2 regions of the Streptomyces sp. NPDC057445 genome follow, and region 2 is predicted to be linked to the other one. Evidence: riboswitches for the same ligand, from Rfam matches in the RefSeq annotation. Region 2 holds a riboswitch; the other holds the start of a gene.

Region 1 (4,338 bases), on a different contig from region 2:
AGAGCCGGGGGTACGGGGCGAAGAAGCGGTAGTACTTGGACTCGTCCGAGACCTGCTCGTAGAAGCTGACGAGCCGGTCCGCGTCATCGGTGGTGATGGGCCTGATGCGCGCGGTCCCACCGTCGCGCAGCACCACGTCGGCTTCCCAGTGGTCGGGGTACGCGTGGTCCGACGGGGTCTGCATGGGCCAAGACTACGGCCCGGGCACGGGTCGCGAAGGCGGAAGCGCGGGTGCAGTCTGGGGGCACCCCCGGGCAGCCGGACGGGCCCGCCGCCGGGAGCGACCGACGGCCGGGACACGGACGGAAGGCCGGTCGCGACCACTCTCACGCACATGAGAGACTGGTCTAGACAACTACTGAGGACTCGAAGGGCATCACCATGGCTGAGCGCCGCGTCAATGTCGGCTGGGCCGAGGGCCTCCACGCCCGCCCCGCCTCCATCTTCGTCCGTGCCGCCACGGCCTCCGGCATCCCCGTGACGATCGCCAAGGCCGACGGCAACCCCGTCAACGCCGCATCGATGCTCGCAGTGCTCGGTCTGGGCGCGGAGGGCGGCGAGGAGATCGTGCTCGCTTCGGACGCCGACGGCGCCGACGCCGCCCTCGACCGTCTGGCCAAGCTTGTCGCCGAAGGCCTCGAGGAGCTTCCCGAGACCGTCTGAGCGGGACAGCCCGTCCGGACCGGAAACCCGCCCATAAACAAGGGGATCGGGAAACCGGCGGAAAGCAACCCGGAAACCCGGTCGAAAGACAATTCACACGACGGAGCCGTGGAACCGGTAATTACTGGTTCCACGGCTCCGCTGTTTCGAGCGGTCGCTATTTGTATACGGCGCTTTTGTTAATGGCGGACGCTCGCCGTGTTTACGGTATGTTGCGAAGTCCTCACGGCCTCCGGCAGCGCGGTCCGCAGCCGGTGCGCCCCCGTCGTCCGCTCCGCGTGCAACGCGGTGAGCGCCCGTGCCCGTTCCGCGTCGCCGCGTGCCACCGCGTCCACGATCGCACCGTGCTCGCCCCAGGCCTCCACGGGCCGGGCGGGCTGCTCGACCGCGTACATCCAGGCGATCTTGTGCCGGAGCTGGGTGAGCAGCGCGATGAGGCCGGGGCTGCCGGAGGCCTGGGCCAGGGTCTCGTGGAACCAGCTTCCCAGCGAGCGCAGATCCTCGCCCTGGCCCCTGCGGGCCCGCTCCTGACCCAGCCTGACCAGGCCGCGCAGCACTTTGAGATGGGCCTCCGTGCGCCGTTGCGCGGCCCGCGCCGCACCCAGCGGCTCCAGCAGCATCCTGATCTCCAGGAGGTCTGCCGCCTCCTGCTCGGTGGGCTCGGCGACGCACGCGCCGGCGTGCCGGCGGGTGACGACGAAACCCTCCGACTCCAGGGTGCGCAGCGCCTCGCGCACAGGGACGCGTGAGACACCGTAGCGGCGCGCCAACTGCTCCTCGGCCAGCCGGCTGCCGCGCTCGAAGACACCGGAGACGATGTCGTCGCGGATAGCCGTGCATACCGAGCGCGCAGGAATGCGCATACCGAACCTCCGCCTTTAATCCGCGCGAAACCCAGTCGAGCGACGTCTGTTCGGTGACTCTATTGCAATGGGCCGCAATTTCCGATGGGGTACGGCAATACCTGCATATCTTTTGGCCTGAACATTCCGAAGGCCCCGGCCGGTCCTGAGGACCGGGCCGGGGCCTTCGCGCCGCACGCGGGGCGTCAGACCTTGACGCCGTGGCCGCGCAGATACGCGACCGGGTCGATGTCGGAGCCGTAGTCGGGGCTCGTACGGGCCTCGAAGTGGAGGTGCGGGCCGCTCGAGTTGCCGGTCGAGCCGGACAGGGCGATCTGCTGGCCCGGGGTGACCCGCTGGCCCACCGAGACACCGATGGACGACAGATGGCCGTACTGGGTGTACGTGCCGTCGTTCATCTTGATCACGATGTTGTTGCCGTAGGCGCCGCCCCAGCCGGCCTCAACGACCGTGCCCATGCCCACGGCGACGACCGGGGTGCCGGACGCGGCGTGGAAGTCGACGCCGGTGTGGCTGCCGGAGGACCAGAGCGCGCCGCCGGCGTGGTAGCTGGTGCTGACGTACGAGCCGGTGACCGGAAGGGTGTAGGAGAGCAGCCGCTTGCGCTCGGCCGCACGGGCGGCGCGCTCCTTGGCCTCGTGGGCGGCCTTGGCCCGGGCTTCCGCCTTACGCTTCGCCTCGGCCTCGGCCTTCGCCTGGGCGGCGATCAGCTCGGCCTCCCGCTGCTGGGCGTCGGCCTGGGCGTCGATCTGCTCGGCGAGGGTGTCGGCGGCGATGATCTGACCCAGGCCGGTGTCCTCGAGGGAGGACGCGGTGTCCGTGTCGGCGGCGAGCGCCGGGGAGGCAAGGGTTCCGATGACGCCGGTGGTGGCGAGGGCCGCGGCTCCCGCGATGCCGGCACGCTTGCGCGAAAGCCGGCTCGGACCACGATGCTTCCCGGTGGCACGGGTGAACGCCATGTAGTGGCTGATCCTTTCCTTCCTTCTCGCCTACCGGGTTAGCTGACGGGTTCGGAGCAGGAAGGTCTCCTACGGGCCCCTCCGCAACGGGACGAAGGCGTCCGATTCACCCCAGGGGACACATGGGTCCCCGGCTCCCCAGGCTCGCGCCCGACGGGGACTCGGCGATGGCTGTCCGATGCCGCGGGTGCGGCTGGTGCAACTGGCGGACAGCGCAGATGACGCTAAGCGGGCCATCTTTCAATCACCAAACAGACACGCGTATTTGTAGCGCACGCCACAGGTCAGACAGGCAGCCTCTCCAACAAAGCGGACATACGGGAGGGCCCCGTTGACACTCGGTCAACAGGGCCCTCCCGGGTCACTTCAGGCCATGGCCGGTCAATCAGCCGGTGACAACCGTCACTTCACCGATGCCGAGAGCCTTGACCGGCTCCTCGATCTGCGAGGCGTCCCCCACCAGGACCGTGACGAGGCGGTCCACCGGGAAGGCGTTGACGACCGCCGCCGTCGCCTCGACGGTGCCGGTCCCGGCCAGCCGCGCGTACAGCCGGGCCTGGAAGTCGTCCGGGAGACCCTGCTCGACCTGGTCGGCCAGCGTGCCCGCGACCGACGCCGCGGTCTCGTACTTCAGCGGGGCCACGCCCACGAGGTTCTGCACGGCGACATCGCGCTCGGCGTCCGTCAGACCCTCCGCGGCGAGCGTGCGCAGCACCTTCCAGAGGTCGTCCAGGGCCGGGCCCGTGTGCGGGGTGTCGACGGAGCCGCTGATGGCGATCGTGGACGCGCCCGTGGCCCCTCCGGGGACGGCCGGGGCGACCGACCGCAGCACCTGGGCGAAGGCCCTGACCCCGTAGGTGTAGCCCTTCTCCTCCCGCAGGACGCGGTCCAGCCGGGAGGTGAGGGTGCCGCCGAGGCAGTACGTGCCGAGAACCTGGGCCGCCCAGACGCTGTCGTGGCGGTCCGGGCCGATGCGGCCGATGAGCAGCTGCGTCTGCACCGCGCCGGGTCGGTCGACGATGACGACACGGCCCGTGTCGTCGGCGGTGATCGGCGGCATGGGACGGGGCTCGGCCGCGCCGCCGGTCCAGTCGCCGAGGGTGTCGGCGAGCACGGCGTCGAGATCGACGTCCGTGAGGTCGCCGACGATCACGGCGGTCGCGGAGGCGGGACGGACATGCGCCTCGTAGAAGGCTCTTACGGCCGCGGAGTCGATGCGCTCCACCGTCTCCTCGCTGCCCTGGCGGGGCCGGGACATCCGGGAGGAGACGGGGAAGAGCTGCCGGGAGAGCTCCTTGGCGGCGCGACGGGCCGGGTTCGCCGTCTCGTGCGGGATCTCGTCCAGCCGGTTCCGTACGAGCCGCTCGACCTCGCTGTCGGCGAACAGCGGCGCCCGCAGGGCCTCTGCGAGCAGGCCGAGTGCCTTGGGGAGACGGGAGACCGGTACTTCGAGGGAGACACGGACGCCGGGGTGGTCGGCATGCGAGTCGAGGGTGGCGCCGCACCTCTCCAGCTCGGCGGCGAACTCCTCCGCCGTGTGCTTGTCGGTGCCCTCGGAGAGCGCCCGCGCCATGATCGTGGCGACGCCGTCCAGCCCCTCGGGCTCGGCGTCCAGCGGGGCGTCGAGGAAGATCTCGACGGCCACGACCTGCTGGCCGGGGCGGTGGCAGCGCAGGACGGTCAGTCCGTTGTCAAGGGTGCCCCGGCCGGGGGCCGGGAAGGCCCAGGGCCTGGCCTCGCCGGGGCCCGGCTGCGGGTGGAAGTCCATGGTCACGGCAGCGTCGGTCACTGTGCGGCTCCCTCTGTGTCCTCTGCGTCGTCGTCCTCTGTGGCCCCGGCGGGCTCGTACACCA
Region 2 (4,338 bases):
CGGCACAGAGGGCCTGCTCGTGGGCCTCGGCCTCGCCCTGCTTCCCGTGCCCCTGCTGCTGGCGGCGTTCCGCTGGCTGGACCGCGTCGAACCCGGCCCCTGGCGCAACCTCGTCTTCGCCTTCGCCTGGGGTGCCTGCGCCGCCGCGCTCGTCGCCATCATCGCGAACTCGTTCGCGACCCAGTGGATAGCGACCGCGACGGCCGATCCGGCATCGGCGGACACGATCGGCGCCACGGTCATCGCACCGGTCGTCGAGGAGAGCGCCAAGGCAGCCGCCGTCCTCCTCATCTTCGTCTTCCGGCGCCAGGACTTCACCGGGATCGTCGACGGCGTCGTCGTGGCCGGCTTCACGGCCACCGGCTTCGCCTTCACCGAGAACATCCTCTATCTCGGCAGCGCGTTCGGGGAGGACCAGGAGTTCGGCCATTCCGGCCTCTCGTCCGTCACCGCAGCGACCTTCTTCGTGCGGATCGTCATGTCCCCGTTCGCGCATCCGCTGTTCACCGTGATGACGGGCATCGGCTTCGGCCTCGCTGCGGTCACCGCCCGGCGGCGGAGGCTGCGCAGGACGGTGCTGCCGCTGCTCGGCCTCGCGCTCGCGATGGGCATACACGCGCTGTGGAACGGCTCGGGGGTGTTCGGCCCCTGGGGCTTCTACGCGGTGTACGTGGCCGTCATGGTCCCGGCCTTCGGGCTGCTGACCTGGCTGGCGATCTGGAACCGGCAGCGAGAGCTGCGTACGGTCGCCACCCAGCTCCCCGCGTACGCGGCGGCCGGCTGGCTCTCCCCCACCGAACCGCTCGCCCTCTCCTCGATGCGGGCGCGCACCGTGGCCCGCGACACGGCCGGCCGCACCCACGGCCCTGCTGCTGCCCGTGCGGTCTCCGAGTACGAGGCCTTCGCGACCTCTCTTGCCTTCCTCCGCCACCGCGCCCACCGGGGCACGGCAGGACCGGACTTCGTGGCACGCGAGCAGGAGCTGCTGCACCACCTCTGGCAGCGCAAGCACGTCGCTTCGCCCGCGCTGGCACACGCGGCGAGGGCGACGGGCCGGGTGTGGGCGCCGCCGCCCTATCTGGACTACGGGGGGTACAACCCGTACCGGGGATAGCGGGCCCGGACCTGGACTCCCGGCCCGGACTCGCGGGGTCCGGAGCCGTACGCACGACCTGGTGCCGTGCGTACGACCGGGACACGAGGAATCAGACGGTGAGGCCCTTGCCCCGCAGCCACGCCGCCGGGTCCACCCCGGCACCGCCGGGCGTGTGCACCTCCAGGTGCAGATGCGGGCCGGTGACGTTACCGGTCGCGCCCACGCGCCCGATCGTCTCGCCCGTCGAGACCGACTGCCCCGCGCCGACGGTCATCGACGACAGGTGGCAGTACCAGACCTCGCTGCCGTCCTCGAGCTCCAGCACGATGCGGTATCCGTACGCTCCCGACCAGCCCGCGGACTTGACGGTCCCTCCGTGCACGGCCTTCGCGGGCGTACCGGTGGGGGCGGCGAAGTCGAGGCCGGTGTGGTAGCCGGAGGACCACATGGAGCCGGCCTCGCCGAACGTCGAGGTGAGCGTGTACGAGGACGTCGGCAGGGAGTAGCTCGCGGCGAGCTTGGCGAGCCGCTCGGCCTCCGCCTTGCGCTCCGCCTCCTCCTCGGCCTGCTGCTTCTCCTTCGCGGCCTTGGCCTCGGCCGCCGTCTGCTGCGCTCTCGCCTCGGCCGCGGCCTTCTCTGCGGCGGCCTTCTCGACGGCCGCCTTCGCCTCGTTGTCGGCCTCGGCCTGCTGCTGCTCGGCCTGCTGGAGGATCCGTGCGCGCAGCGCCTCGCCCGCACCGCCCTGCTGGGTGTCGGCGGCGGAGGCCGTGTCGGCCACGGACATCGCGGTGAGCGGGGCGTCGTTCCGGTTGCCGTCCTGCTCGTCGGAGTCGTCCGACATCAGGGAGCCCACGCCCGGCAGCGACTGGGCGTCCGGGAGGTTGTCCGTGATGGTGTCGGGCAGGGAGATGGAGACCGCCGGCTTGTCCTGCGCGGTGGCTATGCCTCCGGCGCCGACCGCGGCGATGACGCCGACTCCGAGAACGGTGGAGCTCCGGGCGAGTCCGTTGCGCTGCTTGACGACGCGGTGCCTGCCACGGACCGGGCGGACGGTCTCCTCGGTCGGGTTCCATTCCTCCGCCCCGGTGGCCGGGGCCCACTCTGCGGTAGGGACCCACTCGGTGGTGGGGGGTTCTTGGAGGGCAGGCTCGTTGGACGCCACGGAGGCGTTCTCCTTTCCTTCCTTCTCGCCTACCGGGTTAGCTGACGGGTTCGGAGCAGGAAGGTCTCCTACGAGCACCACGAAGTGCCCGATTCACCCCAATTGGTGGTTCCCCGGTTCCCTTGCGGGATTCGGCGCATGCGCACGGTGCCGTCTCTTGCGACGGCTGGGACGACCGCGCTGCGTTATCGAACGTTAATAGACGCGGGGGCCGTATTCCAAGCTGTTCTGGCTGATCATTAACGGTTCCATGGCAGGACTTAACAGTCAGAAATGGAAGGAATCGGGCGAGTTGACGCCTACTCACAGGACACCCCTGCCCTGACGGTGCGTCATATGTTATGCGGAGGGCTGCCTTTCAATTACGTTCCGTCGCAATGCCGAGCTCCGGGGCATCGTCACCTCCCTCGTACGGCTGCGCACGCCTTCGTGGGGCAACGCCCGGCCTCGTGCGGCGACCCTCAGGGGACCACCGGCATCGTGCGGCGCCGCTGCGGCTGCCGCGCCCCGGGCCGGCTGACCGCGAGCAGCGCCATGTCGTCCGTCGCCGCGCCGCCCGTATGCCGTCGCACATCCTCGACGAGCGCGTCCAGCAGCTCCTCCGGGCCGGGAAAGATCCGGCCGTCCAGCCTTGCGCGCGGATCGTAGAAGGCTCCGTGCGTGTCGCGCGCTTCGGTCACGCCGTCCGTGTAGAGCAGCAGTGTCGCCCCGGACGGGAACGGCACGTCGTCCGCGTGATCCGGCCAGTGACCCAGATCGCCCATGCCGAGCGGCAGCGCGTTCCGGCTCGGATCCAGCGTGTCGAGGCCCCCGTCGGCGTACAGCACGAGGGGCGAAGGATGGCCGCGGTTGACCACCCGCACATGTCCCTCCCCGTGCGGGATCTCGGCGAGCACGGCGGTGGTGAACCCCTCGACCGCGTCGAGCCCGGAACGGCGCGTGTCCCGCGCGAGCGCACGCTCCAGGCGCCGCGCGACCCGCTCCAGCGAGGTTTCCTGCTCCGCCGCCTCCCGGAACGCCCCGAGCAGCACCGCCACCGTCTCGACCGCGCCCAGCCCCTTCCCCCGTACGTCCCCGACCACCAGCCTCACGCCGTGCGGGGTGTCCTCCACCGCGAACAGGTCCCCTCCGATGAACGCGTCCTCCTGCGCCGCCTCGTACCGGGCGGCGATGTGCAGCCCACCGATGCGCTCGTCGGGCGTGGGCAGCACGGCCCGCTGGGCGGCCTCCGCGATGACACGCGCGGAGGCGAGGCGCTCGCCGCTGCGGCGCAGAACGCTGTTGATGTAGAGGGCGAGGCCGGAGACCGTGAGCACGGTCAGCACCTCGGTCGTCGCCGGCACCTGCCCCAGGGTGCCGTTGTAGACATGCAGGCCGATCACGAGGGCGACACTGGCGACCGCGCTGAGCAGAGTGCCGCGCCAGGAGAAGAACGGGGCCGCCAGCAGCGGTGCGGCGGCGAAGAACGGCGAAGCCCGGTAGGCCTCCGGGGTGACCAGATCGAAGACCACGCCGATGACCATCACCAGCCAGGGCAGCAGCAGGGCCAGCCGACGGCCGCCGTTGCGCCGTGGCCCGTCGTCGCCTTCTTTCTGCGCCACCAGTGGTCTCCTGCCCGGTCCACACGGCTGCGGACGGTACCCGTCCCCACCCAGGCTGGCCGGAGCCGCGCCGCGCGGCGAGTCGCCGTCGGCCAACCGGGCTATCCACGAGCGTACGTCCGGCGGCGCGGGGCCGCGGTTCACCAGGGGCCCTCCTGGCGACCGCGCCACGGGACGGCAGGTACGGCCGGCAGGTACGGGCCAGCAGGTACGGCCGGCGCGCCCAGGGACGGCGAAGGCGCCCGCGAGGCGCGGCAGGTACGGACCGGCGAGCACGGCAGTTACGGACCGGCGGGTACGTAAAGGTCCAAGGGGGACGTGCCATCCGCCTCCGGAACGGGGCCGGGGCACACGAAAAGCGCCGAGGGCCCGGATCCTGATGGATCCGGGCCCTCGGCGTTCAGTAGCGGGGACAGGATTTGAACCTGCGACCTCTGGGTTATGAGCCCAGCGAGCTACCGAGCTGCTCCACCCCGCGT

Evidence for each region. Region 2 has a riboswitch for cyclic di-AMP ahead of ACFU5O_RS30950 (peptidoglycan DD-metalloendopeptidase family protein). Riboswitches for the same ligand answer to the same signal wherever they lie in the genome.
Region 1: another riboswitch for cyclic di-AMP. It lies ahead of ACFU5O_RS33860 (M23 family metallopeptidase); the one in region 2 lies ahead of ACFU5O_RS30950 (peptidoglycan DD-metalloendopeptidase family protein).

The regions. Positions count from the first base shown of each region.
Region 1 covers NZ_JBHVDH010000028.1:15,692-20,029, forward strand. Annotated here, with positions in the region: gene ACFU5O_RS33845 (GNAT family N-acetyltransferase) at 1-184, opposite strand, end outside; gene ACFU5O_RS33850 (HPr family phosphocarrier protein) at 382-663, shown strand; gene ACFU5O_RS33855 (GntR family transcriptional regulator) at 843-1,526, opposite strand; gene ACFU5O_RS33860 (M23 family metallopeptidase) at 1,712-2,485, opposite strand; cyclic di-AMP (ydaO/yuaA leader) riboswitch at 2,498-2,662, opposite strand; gene ACFU5O_RS33865 (M16 family metallopeptidase) at 2,871-4,253, opposite strand; gene ACFU5O_RS33870 (M16 family metallopeptidase) at 4,271-4,338, opposite strand, start outside.
Region 2 covers NZ_JBHVDH010000022.1:16,868-21,205, forward strand. Annotated here, with positions in the region: gene ACFU5O_RS30945 (PrsW family intramembrane metalloprotease) at 1-1,114, shown strand, start outside; gene ACFU5O_RS30950 (peptidoglycan DD-metalloendopeptidase family protein) at 1,206-2,258, opposite strand; cyclic di-AMP (ydaO/yuaA leader) riboswitch at 2,270-2,405, opposite strand; gene ACFU5O_RS30955 (PP2C family protein-serine/threonine phosphatase) at 2,720-3,859, opposite strand; tRNA gene ACFU5O_RS30960 (tRNA-Met) at 4,264-4,337, opposite strand.